4 regions of the Bacillus sp. JJ1609 genome follow, and region 4 is predicted to be linked to each of the others. Evidence: riboswitches for the same ligand, from Rfam matches in the RefSeq annotation. Region 4 holds a riboswitch; each other region holds the start of a gene.

Region 1 (6,090 bases), on a different contig from region 4:
CAGCACGTAAATCTTTTAGTTTATCAATCTTTAATTGGTTAGGCACATCTTTCACTTCCTCTAATAAACTTTACAAAAATCCAGTTTTTATATTGTTAAATATGAATTCAACAAATAACTTAACACTTCCTTTATATATCCCCTCGTATCTTTCCAACAAAAATAACCTCGGTACAATACCGAGGCTAAATTTTAACTTCATGATTAATAAGAACATATACACAACTTCCAATCAGTTGTTGCTCATTAACCACATAAATTTCTACTAATTTTATATTCTGCCTTAAGTTCTTTTTCTAAAAATTCCGCTAGCTTCAGCATGCCAAATTTCCCTGCCTTTGCTTCAGCATCTGAATTATAGTTGGTATTTGTATTTATGTCATAGGTGAAAATTTCTCCTTGTCCATTTCGGATAAATTCGATTCCAGCTACACTGATGTTGTTTGCTTCAAGTACCTTTTTATATTTTTCTATAATAGGGTCATTGAATCCTTCGATGATTTGGAACTTTGGCTTCTCTTCGACTTCCTCCCCTACAGGGCAGAAAAGATCACCAATCTGGCATGCATCTGCGGGGCACAATTCAAATCCTTCTGATGTATCAACTCTAACACCATATTCAAACTCACCGCCAACAAACTCGCATCTAGTGATATAGCTTTCAGGCGAAAGGATATACTCCTGGATAAGAGTAATGCCGTCAACCGGTTCTTCAAAGAAAGCTCCCTCAACATATGTCTTCAATGCTTCAATTGATTGAAACAGCTGGACACCCAGGCCTTTCCCTGCCCGATTATGCTTTGTGATAAACGGTCTTCCTTCAAAAGCCCTCACTGCCTCCAAAATATGGTCTTTTCCTACAGCCGCTATTGTTTTGGGAGTCCGGACGTCATGTTTATTCAACTCCAAATACTGCTTGACCTTGCTTACTTCTAATTCAAGAGCCCTTGTTCCGTTATGCACCTTCCGTCCGTGAGCTTCCAGCCATGCTAAAACCTGCGAAGCATATTCAGGTGCATAGCGATGCCCTCTTGTATGGGACGATGCACTCATCCTGCTATAAAAAATTCCCTCAGGCGGCTCCGTTGTTAAATCCAGCACTCCTTGATCAAGATGCCATTCTTCATACGGCACACCCAGTTCTTGAAGTCTCTTTGTCAAATGTACTGTCCACTCGTTATTTTCATGAATTACATATACTTTGCTCAAATTCATTCGCTCCTTAATAAATTACACGTTGAATTTTTTAAAATTAAAATGACTTCTATACCAAATTTAATTTCTCAGAAAAAAACAACTCAAATATCACGCTGAGAAAATAATTCTCCATCAAACCGTTAAAATATCTCTTTTTCCCTCGACAAGTGGCATCACTTCTTTGGCGAAACGTTCCATTTCCTCTAACTGAGGTGAGAATTGCAGGAGAAGCAATCCTAGTCCTGCCTCTTCATATTGTAAAATCCGTTCCGCAATCTGCTCTGGTGTGCCCACCAAATTTGGCCGCAAACCGCGATTTGATACGGAATAATCCTGAAGCTGGATCTGCTGTTCGAGCTGGGATTTGCTCGTAAAATCCTTAAATCCTGCATAGGCGCTAGATTCTTTTACATTCGTGATTCGCGCTAATTCAGCGTGCGCTTCTTCCTCGGTATCCCGGCAAATGACATATGCGGCCATTCCGAACTCCGACAGTTCTGCATTTCCCGTAGCAGCTCTACGAATTCTCATATCGGAAATTTTCCGCTGAATTTCTTCAACCGTTCCTCCATGCATCACATAAGCATCGCATTTCTCAACAATCGTCTGTTTCCCCTTCTCACTTTCACCGCCAGCGTACAAAATTGGATTTGGACGCTGAACCGGTTTCGGAAAAAGCTTTGTATCTTTCAGTTGATAAAATTTTCCATCGTACGAAAAACTTTCTTCGCTCCAAAGTCCCTTTAGAATATCTATGAATTCAGTGGTCCTTTCATATCTCTCATCATGCTCGGTAAAAATGCCTCCGTACTGGCGAGCTTCTTCTTCCCACCAGGCAGAAACGACATTCAGAGTGAAACGTCCTTTGCTGATGTTGTCAATATTCGCGGCCATCTTTGCAGTGATTGCCGGGTTGTGAAAACCAGGACGGACTGCAGCCATTATTTCTATTTTTTCCGTAACAGAAGCAAGTGAGGCAGCCGTGGTCCACGCTTCAAGTGAATCATGCTCCGGCCCTTTAATATCATTTAAGTACAGTTCGGCAATTAAGGTAGTAGAATACCCCCATTGCTCTGCTGATTGTATGACGCTTTTGGCATAATCAAAAGTCGGTGGCATCTTTTCATCCTCAACATTCCTTAACCATCCGCCAAAAATCGGCAGCCAAAATCCATATTTCATCTCTTATCTCTCCTCCGCTCACGCAATCTCTACTTTACCAACACATTAAGTTGGGATTGTTTTTAAAAAGATAGAGACTTACAAAAGTCTCCCCAAAACAAAAGCTCCCTTCACAAAGAAGAGAGCTAACCAAAACTCTCTCCTCATCTTTCGAACAAAAAGTTCGCAGGAATTGGCACAGTGTTCAAATTGAACCTGTTGCCGAGGTTTCGCAGGGCCTTTCCCTCCACCTCTCTTGATAAGAAGAAACTATGTATTAAATTTTAGTTTAATAAAGGGATAATATTCTAAATTTAAATAAAAGTCAATTCGTAATTCGAAATATTTTAATTATTATAATGAATGCTCCATCATGAACCGGTTTACCCGCTCGGTTGCTTCAGTTAGTCTCTCAGGTGGTTGTACCATCGCAATTCTTACATAGCCTTCCCCTTGTTTGCCAAAAGCGTCACCCGGGACGACTGCAATGCCTTCCTGCTCAATCAACTCGAAGGCAAAATCACGGGATTTCCAACCTGCAGGGATTTCTGCCCATACAAACATCGTTGCAGGAGAATTAGCAACTTGCCATCCGCTATTTCTTAATCCAAAAACTAAAGCATCCCTACGAGCTTCATATTGCCTAACCTGATCCTTTAGAAACGAATAATCAGAAGTCAAAGCAGCAACTGCTGCCATCTGGATCGGATAAAAGATCCCATAGTCGATATGTGATTTAAAAGAAGCCAGAATGTCAATGACTTGTGAATTGCCTACCACATAGCCAATTCGGCAGCCTGCCATATTAAACGTTTTCGAGAGCGAATTGAACTCTACTCCTACTTCCTTTGCACCAGGCACTGACATGAAACTGATTTGCGGGTTTCCGTCATAGATGAGCTCAGAATATGCAAAGTCGTGGACAATCAGGATATTATGGAACTTGGCAAACTGGATAACCTCTTCAAAAAAGCTTTGATCAGCAAGCGCTGTTACAGGATTCCCTGGGTAGCTTAAAACCATCATTTTCGTTTTTTGTAAGACGCTTTCTGGAATTTCGTCTAGTTTAGGGAGGAATTTATTCTCCACAAGTAAAGGCATCGGATGGATGAGCCCGCCTGCAATTGTAACACTAGCTTCATAGATTGGGTATCCGGGATCCGGTACAAGTACATAATCACCTGGATCAATGATCGCTGTGGCAAGATGAGCAAGTCCATCCTGAGACCCCATCAGTTGCAGGACTTCATTTTTATCATCCAATTCAACACCATAACGCTGTTGATAAAAATATTTAACCGCCTCATTGAATTCACTGATTCCTTTCAATGTATACCCGTATCTTCCAGAATCCTTCGAATATTCAACCAGGGTATCAACTACAAAAGATGGTGGCGGGAAATCCGGACTCCCAATGCTAAGATCGATGACATCTTTCCCTTTCAAAAAAGCAGCCTGCTTTCGATCTACCACCTCCTGAAAGATGCTGGAGGTCATTTTTCTAATTTTTTCTGATCCGAAGAGATTCATGGACATTCCCCTTTACTGTGAATTTACGTCATGTTGTTGTTCTTCGAGAATTCTAACTTTTTAAAATATAAATTCGATTATAACAGTCTCACATTTACAGTTCCAGAATCTTTTTCTATTCTTCAGAATTTTTAACTTAATAAAGTCTTCTGTACAAGCCAATCAGTTGTTGTTTTTTCAAAAGGCATAAGATTATCCTCATTGTCCATTGTAGGATTCAAGCTTTTATTCATGATAAAATGATAGAAACGTTAAATATAGAAGGAGTGTAAAACAATTATGGATACTCACGTTACTACAAAAATGAAAATTTCAAAACCTGCTCATGAGGTGTTTGAAGCATTTGTAAACCCAGAAAAGATGGCTAATTTCTGGTTTTCATCCGGAACAGGAAGAATGGAACCGGGAAAGACAATTATCTGGAGGTATGATGAATACAATGCAGAAGGTTCCGTCCTTGTGTTGGAAGTCGAGGAAAATAAGAAAATCGTGTTTTCCTGGGGAGCAGAAAATCAAGAAACAATTGTTACAATCACTCTGAAAGAGCTAGACTTTACGAGTACCATCGTTGAGGTTAACGAATCTGGTTTGAAAGCAGATGACCCTGAAATAGTAAATAAAATGCTCCAGCAAAAAGAAGGTTGGGTATATATGTTAACTTGTTTAAAAGGATATTTGGAAAATGGCGTGAGTAATTTGAGAGCATCATTGGTTCATTAAGAAGTAAAAATGACTAGGGTATTATTTCTAGGCAATACATAAAGAAAATAATACCCTATTATGTGGCGAATATTTGCTTACTATGTCAAATCAAAGGTCAAATTGACTTTATAAATGTTTCATAGGATACTGCATATTCCTTAAAGCCATTTCTTGCGTATAATTTTTTCGCATGATCGTTCCATGAATAAGCATGTAATTTAATTCTATTAATCCCTCTTTCTTTCATCCAATTTACCGTCTCATCTAATAGTCTTTGTCCCAGACCATGTCCTCTAGCGGCATCATCCAAAAAAAGTTCATCAAAAAGACCCATCCTGCCTGTTCCATTATCTGCTGCTTCATTTTCTTCAAAAATTCTTCCTAATGCATATCCGACTGGTGTGCCTTCTAATTCTGCTATAAGGATCAAGGTATCTTCATTCCTATTATTAAAAGTTTCCAGAGCATTCCTTTTAATTGAATGCATTACATCTTCATAATTATCGTATGTACATTCGCTATTATGGTTTTTTCGATTGAAGTTACTTAATTTAACTGCATACTCAATAAAAATATCTCTGTCACTATCTACGGCTTGTCTGATTTCTACTTTCATACACTTTCCTCCGGTTTAAGTTCTTTCGTTAATTCTAAGATTTTTCTCTACTATATTTTTCTAAATGATGATTTATTAAGAACTCTAGTATGAAATTCATCCTGATGACTATAATTCCATTTTAATGGTTTATAAGAATAAATGTAAAAAAAAATGAGCCGAGGAACAGCTCATTTTTTAAACAGGAATGCTAAAAGTCCCAGTAACTATTTCGTAATGATTTTATCAATGATCCCGTATCCAAGGGCTTCCTGTGCACTCATGAAATAATCACGGTCTGTGTCTTTTGCGATTTTTTCAAGCGGCTGCCCGGTCCGCTCAGAGATGATTGAATTTATATGCTCACGAAGCTTGAGAATTCTTCGAGCTGAAATTTCAATTTCAGTGGCCTGCCCCCTAGCTCCGCCTAGCGGCTGATGAATCATGATTTCACTGTTTGGAAGGGCATATCGCTTCCCCTTTGTACCTGCGAGTAAAAGCATCGCTCCAAATGAAGCTGCCATTCCGATGCAAATCGTGCTTATATCAGGTTTGATATATTCCATCGTATCAAAGATAGCGAAACCAGCTGAAGTTGAACCTCCAGGACTATTAATATAAATCGAAATATCCTTTTCTGGATTATCCGCTTCAAGGAAAAGCAACTGAGCGATGACACTGTTTGCCACCTGGTCATTGATTTCATCACCCAGCATGATGATCCGGTCTTTTAAAAGTCGAGAATAAATGTCGTAAGACCTTTCTCCCCTGTTTGATTGCTCGATAACATATGGAATTGTACCCATGATATTTCCTCCCTTTTCTGGTTAGGCTGCCATTTTGAAAGAAGAGAGAGAAGTACTTGAATGCATGGCCATAGCCATTTTTGGAGCAGCAAAAAGAGA
Region 2 (6,090 bases), on a different contig from region 4:
TGGCCCTGAAATTGGACTTCCCCCCTGTCACCATAGACTTCGGAGATTACATTATTGTCAATCGTGTGCACATGCAAGCTGCAGCCTGCGTTGGTCTTTCTATATACTTCAACGTGCAGAAGTGTCTCGGCTGATGGCTTCAAATGCGTTTCTTCAACTGCCCGCCCGAATTGATCGACAAGCAAAAAGTCTTCCTCAGTACGTTTCCGTTTATCTTTTCCGCTCGCTGTAACCAGAAACTGTACAGGGTCGCTGCTTACCTTGATCGCAAGGTTGCCGCTTGTTCCCATAAACCAGTCCCGTTCAGCCAGTTCTGCCTTCACATCAGCAAGTTCTTCCCATTTTGTTTCTAAAATGCTCATCCTCTCACCCCTGTCTTGGTTTTAAGAGCTTCTATACAATCATAAAAAGTTTCAAATGGTGTATGGGGAATTTCCCATTCTTCACACTTGGCTTTTAAATAATCTCTTGCGAATACAAAGTCTGCCTGCTTTGCAGCTTCAAGATCGGTTACCGAGTCACCTATGACAATTTTATATGTTTCGTTTTGAGTAAGCTTTCTCATAATGGATGGCTTACAGCAGCCACAATCATTGGAACATTGCTCATCGCAGCTGTTTGGCCATTCAATTCTGATTGTCTGCTTCGAAAAATCTGAGCCATTGCAATAAACTCCAGCAAACGGTCCAAACCGCTCAATAATTGGTTCTATAAAAAAATCAATTCCGCCGCTGACGATATAAACCGGGATACCTTCCTCTTTCGCGAACTCAAGAAATTCCTGAAAGCCCGGACGAATTTCGGCATTTTCCACAGCATAATGAATGATTTCTTCCTTCAGACTAACCGGCAGGAGGGAAAACATCCTGCCGACTCCTTCTCTGATTGAAACACGTCGGTCCAGTACGGCATCCTTCAGCTCATCCCAGCCAGAAGGTGCAAATTTATTCATGATAGAGATAATGTTGTCTTTTTCAGTTACTGTTCCGTCAAAATCACAGAAAACGACGGGATTTATCATTTGGACACCGCCTCGGATGAACCCCATAGAGCGAGAGCAATCTTGAGTTCATCATGCTCCAGTGCTCCTTCTTCAAGTGTTTTACCATTCAGCACAGTATCAATTGCTTGCCTGAACGCCTTGCCTCCACCTTGAGCTCCGCCTGGGTGACCATGGACACCGCCACCTGCATTGATAATTGAATCGACTCCAAAATCGTTAATCAAGAGCGGCACCATGCCAGGGTGAATACCAGCTGAAGGCACTGGGAAGCTCTTTTTAAAAAGGTCCTCGGCAGTCAATGCATCTGAGATGGAAATGGCCTGTTGCTTTTCAAGTGCAACACTTCCATAAGGCGATGGGAACAGGGAGAAATCTGCTCCTGCATAGCGAAGCAGTTTACCAAGGAGCAATGAATGGGAAAATCCATAATCTTCAGCAGAAGTCAGAGCCCCGCTTACAGCCGGATGAGCCATGATCGGCACGTTAATCTCATCGTCCTCCCTCAGTTCCTGGAGAACATCCAATCCGTAGGCAAAAACATTGAATAACAATGCATCAGCTCCCAGTTCAGCCGCTTTCCTTGCTTTATCTCTTAACTGGGAAGTCCTTCCTGTAAGGTTGGCAGCATATAAGGTTCTGTGACCAGTAGTTTCATAGACATCAGCCAAAACCTTCCTCCCCTCTGAGATTCTCTTATCAAAAGGGGTAAGTTCATTTTCGAACAGAATTTCATCGTCCTTGATCAAGTCTACCCCACCTAAACTTTGTTCCCGTAATTGCTTAAGCAGGAAATCAAGATCGCGGCCAATCACACCTTTAAATATACTCATCAACAATGGACGATCATAAACCCCTAATTTACTGCGGATGCCCTCGATTCCAAATCGTGGTCCTGGAAAAACTTTTTTGAGCTCATCCCCAAATTGGAGATCGACTAATTTCACTTTGCCATCAAGCGAGAGCTTTCCAAAGACGGTTGTTAAAATCGCCGGCAGATCTGGTGAAAAATTCAAGGCAGGATAAGCAATTTTTATTGTCGCGACCGTTTCTGAATTGCTGTCAAGGCCGGTTCCTTCAACAGAAACCACTCTACCCTTATGTTTTTTAAGCTGTTTTTGATCGAGCTCTGGCAAATCTGTCCATGAACCTACTGTCAGTCCGAGTGCGATTCCCTCGGCCTTCTTCTCTGGATTATGCTTTGAATCATGTACAAAATAAGTTGCTGTAATTTCACTCATGAAGCTCATTCCCTTCTAAAACAAAAATCGTCCTGCTAGAACAGGCATAAAAAAAACCTCTTCGAAAAGAAGAGGTTAGATGAATAAACTAACATCTCCTTATCTATCAGCTTCCGCTGCAAGAATTAGCACCGTGCCCAGCAATAATGCTGGGTCGGTTGCCGGGCTTCATAGGGCTCGTCCCTCCACCTGCTCTTGATAAGAAAATAATTTTATTAAGTTATTTAATTGGTTTAATTAGTTAAATAATTTTATTAATTAGGATTATGTCAGGTTCATAAATCATTGTCAATATGTTTTTTGAAAATTCCCAAGCTTTCAATTCTGCTGACAGCCTCCCTGAGACGATCCTCGGAGGTAAGCAAACCTACCCTGACATACCCTTCTCCATATTCACCAAATCCTACTCCCGGCGCCACCGCGATATGTGCTTTATCCAATAAGAAATCAGCGAATTCAACAGAAGTAAACGTCTCAGGAACTTTTAGCCAAGCAAAAAATGAGCCTTTTGGAGCTGTAATATTCCATCCGATATTTTTTAGCCCTTCGACCAGCACATTCCTTCTTGATTCATACAAGTTATTCAATTCGGAAACACATTGCTGCGAACCCAGTAAGGCCTCTGCAGCTGCTTCCTGAACCGCGCCAAACAAGCTGACATACATATGGTCCTGAAGCAAATTGATCGCCGCAATCACACTTTTGTTCCCGGCGGCAAAGCCAACACGCCAGCCTGCCATATTATACGTTTTAGAAAGGGTATAAATTTCTATTCCAACATCCTTGGCGCCTTCAGCTTGTAAAAAACTATACGGGTGTTTTCCATCAAAGCCAATCGCTCCATAGGCAAAATCATGAACGACACAAATACCATTTTCTTTCGCAAGCTTAATCGTGTCTTCAAAAAAATTCTCGTCAGCGATGGCTCCTGTTGGATTATTCGGGTAGTTAAGAAACATCAACTTTGCTTCGGATAAAACTTCCTTTTTAAGCTCCGTATAATCAGGCAAAAAACCATTTTCTTCCCTAAGAGGCATTGTCACCATTTTCGCTCTCGCCAGTTCAACACCTGACCAGTAATCAGGATATCCAGGATCAGGGACAAGAATCGTATCGCCTGGATTAAGCAAGCATTGAGGAATTTCGACGAGACCGGCCTTCCCTCCAAATAGAATCGCAATTTCCTCTTCTGGATCAATATGGACCCCGTATTCCCGTTGATAAAATTCTGCCGCTGCTTCCTTGAATGAACGCATTCCCCTGAAAGGAGAATACTTATGGTTAAGCGGATTCTCAGCCGTTTCTTTTAATTTATTGACAATATGTCCAGGAGTCGGCTGGTCCGGATTACCTTGACCAAGGTTAATTACATCTGCCCCCTGCTCAGTGTATCTCCCTACTTTTTGGACGAGAGATGCAAAGAATTGCTTGGGCAGGCTCTTCAATAATTCTGATTGTTGAAATTCCATTTTTTCACCTGCTTAAAGAACTTATTATATTTTGAAAATTTTAATTTGAAATTCTAGTCACAAATGATATAACGTTAATAGTAACTTGTAAAGAAATAATTTTCAGAAATTATGGCGGTGATTTAAGATGAAATTTAAAATAGCCTGTCTGCAAATGGACATCGCGTTTGGAAATTCGAAAAAAAACTACGATACAGCAATGAACCTAATGGAAAAAGCTAGCTCTGAAAAGCCAGATATTATCGTGCTCCCTGAGCTTTGGACTACTGGTTATGATTTAGCAAACCTAAAAGATCAAGCCGATGCAGACGCACGTGAAGCCGCAGCCTTTTTAAAGGGTAGTGCCACCAAATACAATGCTCATATTGTCGGCGGATCGGTAGCTAATAAGACGGATGCTGGTATTGAAAATACAATGCTTGTATTCGATCAGAGTGGCGAGCTTTCAGGGAAATATAGTAAATTGCATTTGTTTCAGCTGATGGATGAACACTTATATCTGGCCGCCGGAAAGCAAAAAGGGCTTTTTTCTTTGGACAGCCAAAAATTTGCCGGGCTGATTTGTTATGATATTCGCTTTCCGGAATGGGTACGCGCACATGCTCTTGAGGAGGTTGAAGCAATGTTCGTCGTTGCTGAATGGCCAATACAGCGTCTCGAACATTGGAGGGCACTGCTCATAGCCAGGGCAATTGAAAATCAGAGCTATATAATCGCCTGCAACCGTTCAGGCTCTGATCCAAACAATAAATTCGCAGGCCATTCCATGGTAATTGGACCATGGGGAGACATAATTGCTGAAGCAGGGGAAGAACAGGAGATTCTTACAGCTGAAATTGACCTTGACCAGGTAAAAGATGCGAGAAGCAGAATACCAATTTTTGCAGACCGCAGGCCTGAACTATATTAATTATTTTCAAACTCAGAAAAAACCGCTCTCTCATTTACTAAACCGTTCCGTTTTGAGGTGCCTTTCTTAAAATACGTGTCGAAATGACGATCCGTATTGGCGTCGTTATTGATAGATAAAAACCTTAAAGCCTCATTTATTTGTGATACGGTTGATCGTATAGCATCAAAATGAGATTCTCTTGGATTTTTGAGTTATCCTCATTCCCTTTTAAATAAGATGTCTTGTTCTTAATCGGTAACCACCAAAAGTAAATAAGCGGAGATTTTTCGGTTAAATACAGATGGGAGCTCGTTTAGGGGGTATATAAGGGGAGGTTTTCCGATTATGCAAAGCAAAATCTCCCCTTGTCGAATTTTTCGAGTCAATAGGCGGAATCTCTCCGTTTATTTAAGCTTTTTTTAATAATAATTATTAATTAAGCGGAATTTTTCCGTCTATCAGCTCGGGTGCTAAACCTGATCCCCTATCCGATAAGTGCGGACCCTCTTGATCCTAGATGCGGGATTCAGCAGCTTTGATCAAGATTAAAAAAATTGGTCATCAACACAGTACTGGAAATGACTGAATTTTTGACCCTCTTTTTTAATTAACAAAACCTTATGTCCATCATAATAATGTTGTCAATTGCTAGGTCGAAGTTAAATGAATTTCGTAGAAATCTTGATAAATAAAGAAAAAGACGTATGCCAATTCATACGTCAATTCTTGTGTCTTTTACAAAGAAAGCACCCTAAAACGGAACCATTTACACATTTACTAGCGCGGTTTTTAAGCTTATAAAAATTATTCCGGCTTTGCCCACATTTCTTCTGGATTCAGTTCATATATCCCATTTTCTCTGTACATATAATGGTTGATGATGAATTCTCTCCTGATCGTTGCATAGTCGTCATGAAACTTCTTGATGTATTCATTCAATTCCTTCTCAGGATACTTTCTCCCTGCCTTTAACCCACGGACAATGTATTCGAACACCATCAATTTTTTCTTTCTCTGTGCAGGAATATTCTTCAGCTGTCCGTCTTTCGTAATGAAATTTTCGATTACTTTTTTGCTCTCCAAATTACGCTCAATCATCGCTTCCACCTCCCCTTCCTTTTTCTCAATCAGCCGGCTCAGGGTCTTTGCCTGCTGCATGATGACAGATCCGTTTAAATGGAAATAAATTGTGTTTTTGTCCCTGCGCTCATAAATTACGTTTATATCACGAAGCTTCTTAATGTGATGAGTGATCGTGGGAGGGGTAAGGCCCAATTTTCCGGCAATCGCCTGCCCATGTAATGGACCATTCGTCAGCAAAGCGACAATCCTTATCCTTGTAGGATCTCCCATCGCTTTATGGAAGGCGACAATTTTATCCAGTTGCATAATTCCACTCCTTTCAAATTAAACAAACATCTAATTAGGTATGTATCTAATAATAATACAATTATCAATAAATGAAAAGCCTAAAAAAAACAGTCCGAT
Region 3 (6,090 bases), on a different contig from region 4:
CTGCTCCAACAGTCCAGGATGATTACCAGGTTGAGATCATCCCAATCAAGGAATCCGTTTTAATAGACGCACCGACAATTTGGCAAATGCCTGAGCTGCCAAGAGGCTGTGAAGTCACAAGTCTAGCTATGCTCCTGCAGTACAAAGGAATATCGGTGGACAAGCTTACCCTTGCAAAGGAAATTAAGAAAAATCCAGCTGAATACAAGCTGGCTAATGGGAATATTTATTTTGGCGACCCAAACGAAGGCTTTGTCGGCAATATGTATACCTACTCAGAACCAGGGCTTGGTGTCTATCACAAACCAATAGCCGAACTTGCAGAAAAGTACCTTCCTGGCAAAATAAAAGATCTTACCGGTGCGGATTTCCTTGAGTTGAAAGTTCACCTTTCCGGCAGCCGTCCTGTATGGGTAATCACTAATACGGAGTACGAAAAGATCGACGATAGCTTTTTCCAAACATGGTACACCCCGAATGGCACAGTCTCGGTAACAACAAAGGAACATTCGGTGCTAGTTACGGGATATGACAAAGATTATGTATATTTTAATGACCCGCTGACGGGCATGAAAAATAAAAAGGCACCCATGCAGGATTTCCTGGAAGCATGGGTGCAGATGGGAAGGCAGGCAATTACCTACCTTCCCTGATTATTAGCCTTTTAATGATTGCAATACTTTTTGAGTCTCATACTCCTTCTGGAAGGAGTATTTTTTTTCGACATAAACGTCATGCCAAACCATAAACATCAATACAGTCCAGATTTTGCGGCTGTTGTCTGCCTTGTTCTGGCAGTGGTCATCTAGAAGCTTCAACAAATATTCTTTATTGATCAGATGATCCGTGCTGCTTTCCTTGATGATATTCTTAGCCCATTCGTTCATTTCATCCTTTAGCCAGTGGCGAATAGGAACAGGGAATCCAAGCTTTTTGCGGGTCAGTACATGGTCAGGTACAACCCCTTCAGCTGCTTTACGCAAAATATACTTAGTTGTATTATTAGCAGTTTTTAAGCTTGTTGGAATCTTAGAAGCTGTTTCAAATACAACCTTGTCAAGGAATGGAACACGAAGCTCCAGTGAATGGGCCATCGTCATTTTATCTGCCTTTAATAAAATATCGCCGCGCATCCATGTATGGATATCGATGTATTGCATCGTATCAACAGGATCGTACCCTCTGCTCTCCCTGTAAAGTGGCTTCGTGATATCTCTGTAATCATACTGGCCATTGTATACATGGAGAAGCTCGCTCTTCTCTTTTTCCGTGAACATTTTCGCGTTGCCGATATAGCGTTCTTCCATCGGCGTCACGCCGCGTTCAATGAAGCTCTTGCCCTTCATTCCCTCAGGCATCATTTTGGCAATGCCTTTTAGCATAGATTTTCCAACTTGAGGGATTTTATTAAAGACTTCAAGATCCTGCGGTTCACGATAAATATTATAGCCGCCGAAAAGCTCGTCGGCACCTTCACCAGAAAGAACAACCGTAACATGCTTCCTTGCTTCACGGGCAACAAAGTATAAAGGTATAGCTGCCGGATCGGCGAGCGGGTCATCCATATGCCACATGATTTTTGGAAGTTCATCCATATATTCCTGCGGGCTGATTACATAACTGATGTTTTCAACACCAAGTTTGTCAGCAGTTTCTTTTGCAACATCAATTTCGCTGAATCCGTTTTGTTCGAATCCAACTGAGAATGTCTTAATTGCAGGGTGGTACTGCTTAGCTATCGAAGCGATGATAGATGAATCGATACCGCCAGAAAGGAATGAACCAACCGGTACATCACTGCGCATATGCATTTTTACTGATTCGAATAACACATCTCTAATTTCCTTCGTGAATTCTTCCTCAGTTTTATGGATTGGCGAGAAGCTTGCCTTCCAATAGCGCTTGATCTCCATTGGTGAACCGATTTTCTTTGTAAAATAATGCCCTGGCTCAAGCTTGTAAATGCCTTCAGACAATGTGTTTGGTTCTGGAACGAACTGATACGTTAAATAATGCTGCAATGCCTTGTAATCAAGTACATCATTCTCTAATGCAAGCAGGATGCTCTTCTTTTCAGAACCAAAATAAGTGCGGTCTCCGTCTTCAAAAAAGAAGAATGGCTTAATGCCAAAGTGATCGCGTGCTCCAAAAAGGATTTGTTCCTGTTTGTCCCAAATGACAAAGCCGAACATTCCGCGCAGCTTGTCAACTGCGTGCTCTTTGTAATGGCTGTAAAGAGCAATGATGACTTCTGTATCAGAGTGAGTCTCGAATTTAAGTCCCTCTTCAATTAATTCATCGCGAAGCTCAAGATAGTTGTAAATCTCGCCATTGAAAATGATCCAGTACCTTTCATTTTCATACGTCAGAGGCTGATGTCCCGCTTCAATGTCAATAATGCTCAGACGGCGGAAGCCAAATTGGATATGCTCATCATAAAAATACCCATCATCGTCCGGTCCACGGTGGGTAATGATATCGTTCATATTTTTAAACAGCTGCTTTTGTTCGCTGCTGAATTCTTGTGCTTTTTCATGTACACAACCGATAAAGCCACACATTATGTACTTCACCTTCTCCATTTCAGAAAAAATTTATTGTTCTTTCGTTAAGCTCATCTAAAAACATACCATCTAATACTACCATTAAACACAAAAAATTTGCAGTAAAATCTCAGGGAAAATTAAGGTAATACTTTATTTTACACCTTTTGGTCTAGATGCAAACCAGAAACTCCATTCTTGCGGGTATTTAGGTCCTGTTTGCCTTTGCAGTTCTCTTAATAAGACGGAAAATTAAAAAGGGAGTTACATATTTCTATGCAACTCCCTTTTCGATTTTATTAAGCTTGTGCTTGTGTACGTAATGCTTCTGCTTTGTCAGTACGCTCCCAAGGAAGATCAACATCCGTGCGGCCGAAGTGTCCGTATGCTGCTGTCTGCTTGTAGATCGGCTTACGAAGGTCAAGCATGTTAATGATGCCAGCAGGACGAAGGTCGAAGTTGTTATTTACAACATCGATCAATACATCTTCACTTACTTTTCCTGTTCCGAAAGTATCGATAGAGATGGATACAGGACGGGCAACACCGATAGCGTAAGCAAGCTGAACCTCAACTTTTTCAGCAAGGCCAGCAGCTACGATGTTTTTCGCAACGTAACGTGCAGCGTATGCAGCTGAACGGTCAACTTTTGTAGGATCCTTACCAGAGAATGCACCGCCGCCGTGGCGAGCATATCCGCCGTAAGTATCAACGATGATTTTACGGCCAGTCAATCCTGCATCACCTTGTGGTCCGCCGATTACGAAACGGCCAGTTGGGTTGATGAAGTATTTTGTATTTTCATCGATCAATTCTGCTGGTACAACAGGATTGATGACATGTTCTTTAAGATTGCGCTGGATTTGCTCCAGGGAAACTTCTGGGTGGTGCTGTGTTGAAATAACGATTGTATCGATGCGGACAGGCTTGTCGTTCTCATCGTATTCAACTGTTACTTGAGTTTTTCCATCCGGACGAAGGTATGGAAGGATTTCTTCTTTACGAACTAAAGTCAGGCGGCGTGATAGCTTGTGTGCCAATGAAATTGGAAGAGGCATAAGCTCTTTTGTTTCGTTGCATGCAAAACCGAACATTAAGCCCTGGTCTCCTGCACCGATTGCTTCGATCTCTTGATCAGACATTTGTCCTTCACGAGCTTCAAGAGCCTGGTCAACACCCATTGCGATATCGGCAGACTGCTCGTCAATCGAAGTCAATACTGCGCAAGTTTCAGAGTCAAAACCGTATTTAGCGCGCGTATAACCGATTTCCTTAACTGTTTCACGAACGATTTTTGGAATATCTACGTATGTAGATGTTGTGATTTCCCCTGCAACTAGTACAAGGCCTGTAGTAACTGATGTTTCTGCAGCAACACGGGCATTAGCGTCCTTAGCAAGGATCGCATCCAAAATTGCGTCAGAGATCTGATCGCAAATTTTATCCGGATGGCCTTCTGTTACTGACTCAGAAGTGAACAAACGACGTTTTGTTGACATCTGATTTCCTCCCTCATTTATAAAAAATTGATCGAGGCTGTCCCAATACAAACCTCGGTGTGATACGGTACTCATTCCCTATGTAGTATGAAATAAACGCTGAGTTTTTATTAGAAAAATTTGTTTAAACTTCATGCTGAGTTAACTTTTCCTAATCCTACCCATGGGAGCAATGACACCAAAGAAGGCAGATCGACTGCTATTGGTAATAGACCAGCAGACAGAATACAGAAAAAAACAATATAAAAAACCTCTCCATAGCTTGAGGAAAGGTTTTTGCTTTAATCCGCGCCTTTCGCTCTTATCGTTCAAGGGCATTTCCCTTGCGTCAGGTTAGCACCTTTGCCCGAAAAAAACATACCTTTACCAGGCTGTTATTTCTCGTTTGCAGGTTGCTGGGTTTCATTGGGCCTGTCCCTCCACCAGCTCGGGATAAGAGAGTATCCGTTCAAATCAAAATCATAACGAACCTACAAATACATGTCAATCCTTTTCTTCACAAAATGTCGATTCATGCAGAACTTTCCCACTTTAAAGCGCTGGGGGTCTGACCCCCAATGCGTTAGTGTGTTAAAATCCTGGGGTGGAGTTATTTGGTTCTTGCTCCGGCCTTCTTCTATTTATATATACATTTTTGTAAAAGAGGGAATTTTTTCGAGCATTAGTATAGATTAATTAATGTAATGTGCTAAACTAATAGCGAGATGTAAACACTTTCAATATATCAATCTTTTAAAAAGGAAGGTATTCTCGGATGAATGTTGTAGGAATTTCCAATGAACTTTCAGCTTTATTAAAAGGAAGCAATATACAGGTACAGCTATCTGTCCCGCAGCTGGTTGAAAAAGTATTGAATCGCAATGAAGGTCTGTTGACCTCCACAGGTGCAGTAAGAGCTACTACTGGAAAGTACACTGGCCGCTCACCTAAGGATAAATTTATTGTAGAAGAGGAATCGGTAAAGGATAAGATTGACTGGGGCTCTGTCAACCAGCCAATTTCTGAGGAATCCTTTACGAAACTTTATAATAAAGTTTTGAATTTCCTGAAAGAAAAAGAAGAAGTCTTTGTATTTAAAGGCTTTGCTGGTGCAGACAAGAAATACCGCCTTCCTATACAGGTCATTAACGAGTATGCGTGGCACAACTTATTTGCCCACCAATTATTCATTCGCCCGGATGCAGAGGAACTGCTTAGCCATGAAGCGGGATTTTCTGTCATTTCTGCGCCTACCTTCAAAGCTGATCCAAAGGAAGATGGGACAAACTCAGAAACATTTATCATCGTCTCATTTGAGAAGCGCGTCGTACTAATTGGCGGTACAGAATATGCAGGAGAAATGAAGAAATCTATTTTCTCTGTCATGAATTATCTTCTTCCTGAAAACGGCATCCTATCCATGCATTGCTCTGCTAACGTAGGGCGTGAAGGTGATGTTGCCTTGTTCTTCGGATTATCCGGAACAGGAAAAACCACATTGTCTGCTGATACGAACCGCCGATTGATCGGCGATGATGAGCACGGCTGGTCGGCAAACGGTGTTTTCAACGTTGAAGGTGGCTGCTATGCAAAGTGCATCAACCTTTCTAAGGAAAAAGAGCCACAGATTTATGACGCGATCCGCTTCGGTTCTGTCCTTGAAAATGTTGTTGTTAACAGTGAAACGCGCGTTGCTGACTATGATGACAGCTCACTGACGGAAAATACTCGCGCAGCTTATCCAATTCAGGCAATCGATAATATCGTTGAACCAAGTATTGCAGGACATCCGAATACGATTGTATTCTTGACTGCTGACGCCTTTGGAGTGCTGCCTCCAATTGCGAGGCTTACCAAGGAGCAAGCAATGTACCACTTCTTGAGTGGCTATACATCCAAACTTGCAGGAACAGAACGCGGCATCACATCACCACAGGCAACATTCTCTACCTGCTTCGGTTCCCCTTTCTTGCCGCTTGCTGCGACACGCTATGCAGAGATGCTTGGCGAAAAAATCGATGAGCATAACGCGAAGGTATTCCTCGTTAACACAGGATGGACTGGTGGAG
Region 4 (6,090 bases):
CGTTCATGCAGAGTATTTAGAAAAAGGATGACTGTAGATGAAAGAGTGGACAAAGGAAGAAATAGAAGCTTTTTTGGGAGAAAAGCAGACAGGATTCCTGTATTTTTATACGCCTATGTGCGGAACATGCCAGGTAGCAGGAAAGATGCTTACAGTAATAGAACAATTGCTGCCTGATATTTCTGGCGGCAAAGCAGATTTGAATTACTTGCCGGCAATGGCCGAGCGATTCGAAATCGAAAGCGTTCCATGCCTGATTGTCTTAAACGAGGGAGAGATTCAGGAGAAAATATATGCCTTTCAATCCGTCCCTTATTTATATGAAAAATTGAAAACACTAGAGAATGTACAAACAAACGGCTAAGCCGTTTGTTTTTTTGATCAGCAGTCTTAAAACTTATCTGAGGCGTGTGAAATATCATTTGCCCCTGAGAGAATCATGAAGGGCTTAGCTACATTGCATGATCTTTAGACATATTTCTCGGGAAATGATAGACAATGCCGAAATTCAACCTAGGCATTGTCTTTTTTTAGCTGATTTCGCACGAAAGCAAGAATAAGGTATCAAGTATTTGCTGGAATGCAGCATCAATCGACTTTCTTACCCTGGTGAACCTATTTATTTAGGTGTCCCGTACTATTTGTCGAAGGATTATTACAGGTTTTTTCCATTACACAAGGAATATGTAATAACAGGGGGCTGAACGGGATGGAAGAAAGAATCGAAAGCTTTATGAATGAAATTCAGAACAAGAATCATATTATGCTATTAGTTAATAATCTGGATTTATGTCTCTCGATTGAAGCAGAAGAGCAAACTTATTATTTATCGTTAAAAAAGAATAAGGTTGAATTCAGCAGAGAGGGTACATTTCCAGCTGTTCAATATGCGAAGCTTTCTGGAAGGGAAGATCATTTAATTCATTTGCTTGATGGACACATAAAGCTTCGTGAGGGCATTAACATAGGCTATTTCAATCTTGTATGCCCATTTAGGACTTTATTGGTGCTTGATTCAATCTTTTATCTTGCCAGGCCGATGCCTGCAAAAGTTTTTATCTGAAAAATCAAAAAAATATTTGACCGGCTGCTCTAATGCATGATATTATCACGTTAACTTACAAAACCATTTCGAGGCAAAAATTTTAAAACTAAATATTCTTATCAAGAGAGGCGGAGGGACTGGCCCAATGAAGCCCGGCAACCGGTTAATAAACACGGTGCTAATTCCATCAGAGTAATTGCTCTGAAAAGATAAGGAGAGACGATAAACGACCCTCTTCTTAGGAAGAGGGTTTTTTCGTTTCTTCTTTCCTAAAATTAATCGAATGGAGAGATGGAAATGGCGGAAAAACAGCGGAACTACAAAATTGAAACTTTAGGTGTACATGGAGGGCAATCACCAGATTCGGTTACAGGGGCTAGAGCGTTGCCAATCTATTCTAGCAATGCTTTTCAATTTGAAAATACGGGCCATGCGGCTGATTTATTTGCACTTAAAGAGTCGGGCTATATCTATTCCAGGATACATAACCCGACAGTAACAGCTCTAGAGGAAAAAGTTGCATTGCTTGAGGGTGGCATTGGCGCGCTGGCAGTATCCAGTGGGATGGCAGCAATCACAATGGCTATCTTGAATATTGCTCATGCAGGTGATGAAATAGTGGCTGCTTCCAATCTCTATGGAGGTACTTATAATCTTTTTGCCGTTACTTTGCCCAAGTATGGGATAAAAGTTCACTTTGTCGACCCTGAAAACACTGAGAATTTCAGAAAAGCAATCACACCGAAAACGAAGGCCATTTTTGCAGAAACGATTGGAAACCCAAGCCTGCGAGTTTTAGATATTGCTAAAGTAGCTGACATTGCCCACGAGACAGGAGTTCCACTGATCATCGACAATACGTTCGCCACTCCATATTTATGCCGGCCAATCGAGCATGGAGCAGACATTGTAGTCCACTCAGCAACAAAATGGCTTCTTGGAAATGGAACAGTTCTCGGGGGTATCATCGTTGACGGAGGCAATTTTGACTGGAAGTCTCCTAAGTTCCCTGGTTTTAATGAACCGGATTCCAGCTATCATGACCTTGTATACAGCGAGGCAATCGGGGCTGCAGCTTTTATTGTAAAAGCACGGGTACAGCTGCTGCGTGACCTGGGGCCATCAATCAGCCCGCAAAGCGCGTTCCAATTCAATCTGGGAATTGAGACTTTACATGTCAGGATGAAAGAGCATGTCGCGAATACATTGAAGGTGGTTGAATTCCTTGAATCACATCCGGCAGTTACGTGGGTTGCATACCCGGGACACGATGCCCATCCTGACAAAAGGCTTTCAGATCAATATTTACCTAAAGGTGCAGGAGCCATTGTTGTTTTCGGCATCGAAGGAGGAAGGGATGCTGGAGCAAAGCTGATCAATTCAGTCAAATTATGGTCGCACGTTGCCAATGTTGGAGATGCGAAAAGCTTGATTATCCATCCGGCAAGCACGACACATCAACAGCTTGATGCCGAAGGACTTAAGGCAGCCGGCGTTCCCGAGGACCTGATCAGACTCTCGGTCGGAATTGAAAATATAGAAGACATTTTAGAAGATTTGGAGCAGGCGATCGAAAAAGCGACTGGTGTTCCATCTGCTGCAGCAAAAGTATAAAACGCATTTTCCAGTACATTCCATTTGATATTTGAGAATAATTTTATTGACACCCTTTTTTATTCCATGATAAAATCACACTCGTAACTTAAAACCGATTAAAAACTGAATAGCGTGCTCTTATCAAGAGAGGTGGAGGGAAGTGCCCTATGAAACCCGGCAACCGTCAATAAGCTTGCTTATTGAAATGGTGCCAATTCACTCAAAGCTTTTAGCTTTGGTAGATGAGAGAAAGGATACAGCCTACAATTATGCCTTTCTGCTCATATGCAGAAAGGCTTTTATTATTTTAAGAGCATAATTGGTCTGTGGACCCTGTGAGTTGTTTGAATTAATTTACTCAGGGAATGGGAAACTAGACTGATAAAGTTGGACAATTTAACGGTTTTAAAAAAGATTATTCGGTTGTAAAGAGGGTGAGTCGATTGATCACAATAAAAAAGGCGAAAAAGATTTATGCTTCCAAAAAGGGAGAAGTAAAAGCCGTCGATGATGTAAATCTTGAAGTCAAAGAAGGTGAGATTTATGGGGTCATCGGATATAGCGGTGCCGGTAAAAGTACATTGATCCGCATGTTGAATGGTCTTGAAATCCCTACATCAGGTTCAGTGGTCGTGGCCGGCAGGGAAGTATCTCGAATAAAAGGAGCAGAACTCAGAAAAGCGCGCCAGGAAATAAGCATGATTTTCCAGCATTTCAATTTGCTCTGGTCAAGGACAGTGGCGGAAAATATTGCTTTCCCGCTCGAAATTGCCGGTGTTTCAAAATCGGAAAGGGACAAAAGGGTAAAAGAGCTCATTTCACTGGTTGGCCTTGACGGCAGGGGAGATGCTTATCCATCCCAGCTGAGCGGCGGACAAAAACAGCGGGTCGGAATTGCAAGGGCTCTAGCGAATAATCCAAAGGTTCTGCTAGGAGACGAAGCAACATCAGCACTGGACCCGGAAACAACAGACCAAATCCTGGATTTGCTTGTTGATATCAATAAAAGGCTTGGACTTACGATTGTCCTAATCACACACGAAATGCATGTGATCCGGAAAATATGTCACAGAGTAGCTGTAATGGAAGGCGGAAAAATAGTCGAAACAGGCCCAGTGCTTGAAGTGTTTAAAAATCCGCAGCAGCCAATCACGAAAAGATTCGTCCAGCAGGTAACGGAACCTGAAGAGACAAAGGAAACAGTTGACCATTTACTATCACTCTATCCACATGGCCGTGTTGTCCAATTGACGTTTGTCGGTGAGGGAGCTGAACAGCCGCTTATCACCAACCTGGTCCGTGAGTTCCCGATCATGGTCAATATTTTGCAAGGGAAAATATCGCAGACGCAAAATGGTTCATACGGAACCCTGTTTATCCATTTAGATGGCGAAGAAAGTGTTTTGCAGCGGGCCATCGAATTTATCGGGAAGCAGGAAGTTGGCGTGGAGGTGGTTTCGAATGGCTGAAAATTTCTTTCCTAACGTGAACTGGGACCGAATGTGGGAGGCAACTGGAGAAACACTATATATGAGCGCCATTTCTGTTGTTGCAACATTCATTCTTGGAGCAATCCTGGGTTTATTATTGTTTCTGACATCGAAAGGGAATATCTGGGAGAATAAACCAGTCAATATAGTCTTAAGCGCTTTCGTTAATATTTTCCGGTCCATTCCGTTTATTATTTTAATCGTATTGCTTATCCCTTTTACAAAATTTATCCTGAATACCATGATTGGAGAAAATGCCGCATTGCCGGCATTGATCATTGGATCTGCTCCATTCTATGCAAGGATGGTTGAAATCGGATTGCGCGAGATCGATAAAGGGGTAATCGAGGCAGCAAAATCGATGGGAGCAAAGACGACTACAATCATTTGGAAAGTTCTCCTCCCTGAATCAATGCCAGCTCTTGTTTCCGGTATTACAGTAACTGCCATAGCGCTCGTCAGCTACACAGCGATGGCAGGGGTAATTGGAGCAGGAGGATTAGGAAACCTGGCTTACATGGAAGGTTTCCAGCGAAGCAGGAATGATGTCACTCTGATGGCAACCATTATTATTTTAGTCATCGTATTTTTGATTCAATTCATTGGCGATATCGTCACAAGAAAATTAGACAAAAGATAAGGGGAGAAAAACACATGAAAAAATGGCTTATTGTATTAGTAACTCTAACACTATCCGCAGTACTTGCAGCTTGCGGTACATCTGAAGACAAAACAGAAGGCGGCAAGGAAGAAAGCAAAAAGATTGTTGTTGGCGCATCAAATGTACCTCACGCAGAAATCCTTGAAGAAGCAAAGCCGCTTCTTAAAGAAAAAGGCTATGAACTCGAAATCAAAACATTTAACGATTATATCGTTCCAAACCAAGCTTTAGATTCAAAAGAACTTGACGCAAACTACTTCCAGCACATTCCTTACCTTGAGGCTCAAATGGCTGAAAATAACTATAAGTTCGAAGTAGCAGGCGGAATTCATATTGAGCCTATCGGCGTATACTCTAAGAAGTACAAGAGCCTTGATGACCTTCCAGAGGGAGCTCACATTATTATGAGCAGCTCAGTTGCTGACCATGGACGTATTTTGACAATGCTTGAAAAAGAAGGCTTAATTACTCTTAAAGAAGGCGTTGAAAAGGTAAAAGCGACAACAGATGATATTGCAGAGAACCCTAAAAAGCTGAAGTTTGACACTGAGTACGAAGCAGCCTTGCTTCCGCAAATTTTTAACAATGACGAAGGCGATGCAGTTCTGATCAACTCTAACTACGCAATCGATGCTGGTTTGAATCCATTAAAAGATTCTATCGCAATTGAAGAAAGTGATTCACCATATGTTAACGTGATTGCGGTTCGTGAAGGCGACAAAGACAAGCCAGCGATCAAAGCTCTTGTCGAAGTCCTTCACTCAAAAGAAATTCAGGATTTCATTCTTGAAAAATATGAAGGTGCTGTCGTACCGGTTAAAGAATAATAATGAAAAAAGCAGGCGGACAGCCTGCTTTTTCTTTTGTCTTTAGTTGATTATCATTCTAGTTTCTGTTTATTCTGTTGAATAACCCACTCCGAAATCTAACATACTAACCGAGAAAAAATAAGATAGGAGTGGAGACGATGGAACATCATTATGAACCCCGCAACTCAACAGAAGCTGCATTGCATGAATATAAACAAGGTCTTGGCGTTTTTACGCAAAAAATGCCTGAGCTTGCGAAACACTATAATGCTTTTACAGAAGTATGCTTTCAAGAGGGAACTCTTTCGCAAAAAGAGAAGCAGCTGATCGCTTTAGGGATATCTCTTTATTCTCAGGATGAGTACTGCATTATTTATCATCTAAAAGGCTGCCTTGACCAGGGAGCGACTGAGGAGCAAATATTAGAGGCAGTTGGCGTAACCGCAGCATTTGGCGGAGGTGCGGCAATGAGTCAGGCGGTCACTCTTG

What was found. Region 4 has a riboswitch for S-adenosylmethionine ahead of V7654_RS04530 (methionine ABC transporter ATP-binding protein). Riboswitches for the same ligand answer to the same signal wherever they lie in the genome.
Region 1: another riboswitch for S-adenosylmethionine. It lies ahead of V7654_RS07850 (LLM class flavin-dependent oxidoreductase); the one in region 4 lies ahead of V7654_RS04530 (methionine ABC transporter ATP-binding protein).
Region 2: another riboswitch for S-adenosylmethionine. It lies ahead of mtnW (2,3-diketo-5-methylthiopentyl-1-phosphate enolase); the one in region 4 lies ahead of V7654_RS04530 (methionine ABC transporter ATP-binding protein).
Region 3: another riboswitch for S-adenosylmethionine. It lies ahead of metK (methionine adenosyltransferase); the one in region 4 lies ahead of V7654_RS04530 (methionine ABC transporter ATP-binding protein).

Annotation. Positions count from the first base shown of each region.
Region 1 is NZ_JBALSS010000007.1:27,030-33,119, forward strand. It holds gene V7654_RS07840 (pentapeptide repeat-containing protein) at 1-46, opposite strand, end outside; gene V7654_RS07845 (ATP-grasp domain-containing protein) at 247-1,209, opposite strand; gene V7654_RS07850 (LLM class flavin-dependent oxidoreductase) at 1,330-2,379, opposite strand; SAM riboswitch class I at 2,520-2,624, opposite strand; gene V7654_RS07855 (aminotransferase class I/II-fold pyridoxal phosphate-dependent enzyme) at 2,713-3,888, opposite strand; gene V7654_RS07860 (SRPBCC family protein) at 4,168-4,608, shown strand; gene V7654_RS07865 (GNAT family N-acetyltransferase) at 4,706-5,206, opposite strand; gene clpP (ATP-dependent Clp endopeptidase proteolytic subunit ClpP) at 5,413-5,991, opposite strand; gene V7654_RS07875 (RNA polymerase sigma factor) at 6,013-6,090, opposite strand, start outside.
Region 2 is NZ_JBALSS010000027.1:104,343-110,432, reverse strand. It holds gene V7654_RS19515 (methylthioribulose 1-phosphate dehydratase) at 1-362, opposite strand, end outside; gene V7654_RS19510 (2-hydroxy-3-keto-5-methylthiopentenyl-1-phosphate phosphatase) at 359-1,021, opposite strand; gene mtnW (2,3-diketo-5-methylthiopentyl-1-phosphate enolase) at 1,018-2,241, opposite strand; SAM riboswitch class I at 2,338-2,446, opposite strand; gene V7654_RS19500 (pyridoxal phosphate-dependent aminotransferase) at 2,517-3,710, opposite strand; gene V7654_RS19495 (carbon-nitrogen family hydrolase) at 3,838-4,620, shown strand; gene V7654_RS19490 (metalloregulator ArsR/SmtB family transcription factor) at 5,407-5,991, opposite strand.
Region 3 is NZ_JBALSS010000024.1:240,875-246,964, forward strand. It holds gene V7654_RS17560 (C39 family peptidase) at 1-653, shown strand, start outside; gene asnB (asparagine synthase (glutamine-hydrolyzing)) at 657-2,561, opposite strand; gene metK (methionine adenosyltransferase) at 2,843-4,042, opposite strand; SAM riboswitch class I at 4,341-4,481, opposite strand; gene pckA (phosphoenolpyruvate carboxykinase (ATP)) at 4,797-6,090, shown strand, end outside.
Region 4 is NZ_JBALSS010000005.1:172,432-178,521, forward strand. It holds gene V7654_RS04510 (toprim domain-containing protein) at 1-31, shown strand, start outside; gene V7654_RS04515 (thioredoxin family protein) at 38-364, shown strand; gene V7654_RS04520 (hypothetical protein) at 710-1,063, shown strand; SAM riboswitch class I at 1,159-1,261, shown strand; gene V7654_RS04525 (O-acetylhomoserine aminocarboxypropyltransferase/cysteine synthase family protein) at 1,343-2,659, shown strand; SAM riboswitch class I at 2,777-2,890, shown strand; gene V7654_RS04530 (methionine ABC transporter ATP-binding protein) at 3,085-4,110, shown strand; gene V7654_RS04535 (methionine ABC transporter permease) at 4,103-4,771, shown strand; gene V7654_RS04540 (MetQ/NlpA family ABC transporter substrate-binding protein) at 4,786-5,619, shown strand; gene V7654_RS04545 (carboxymuconolactone decarboxylase family protein) at 5,760-6,090, shown strand, end outside.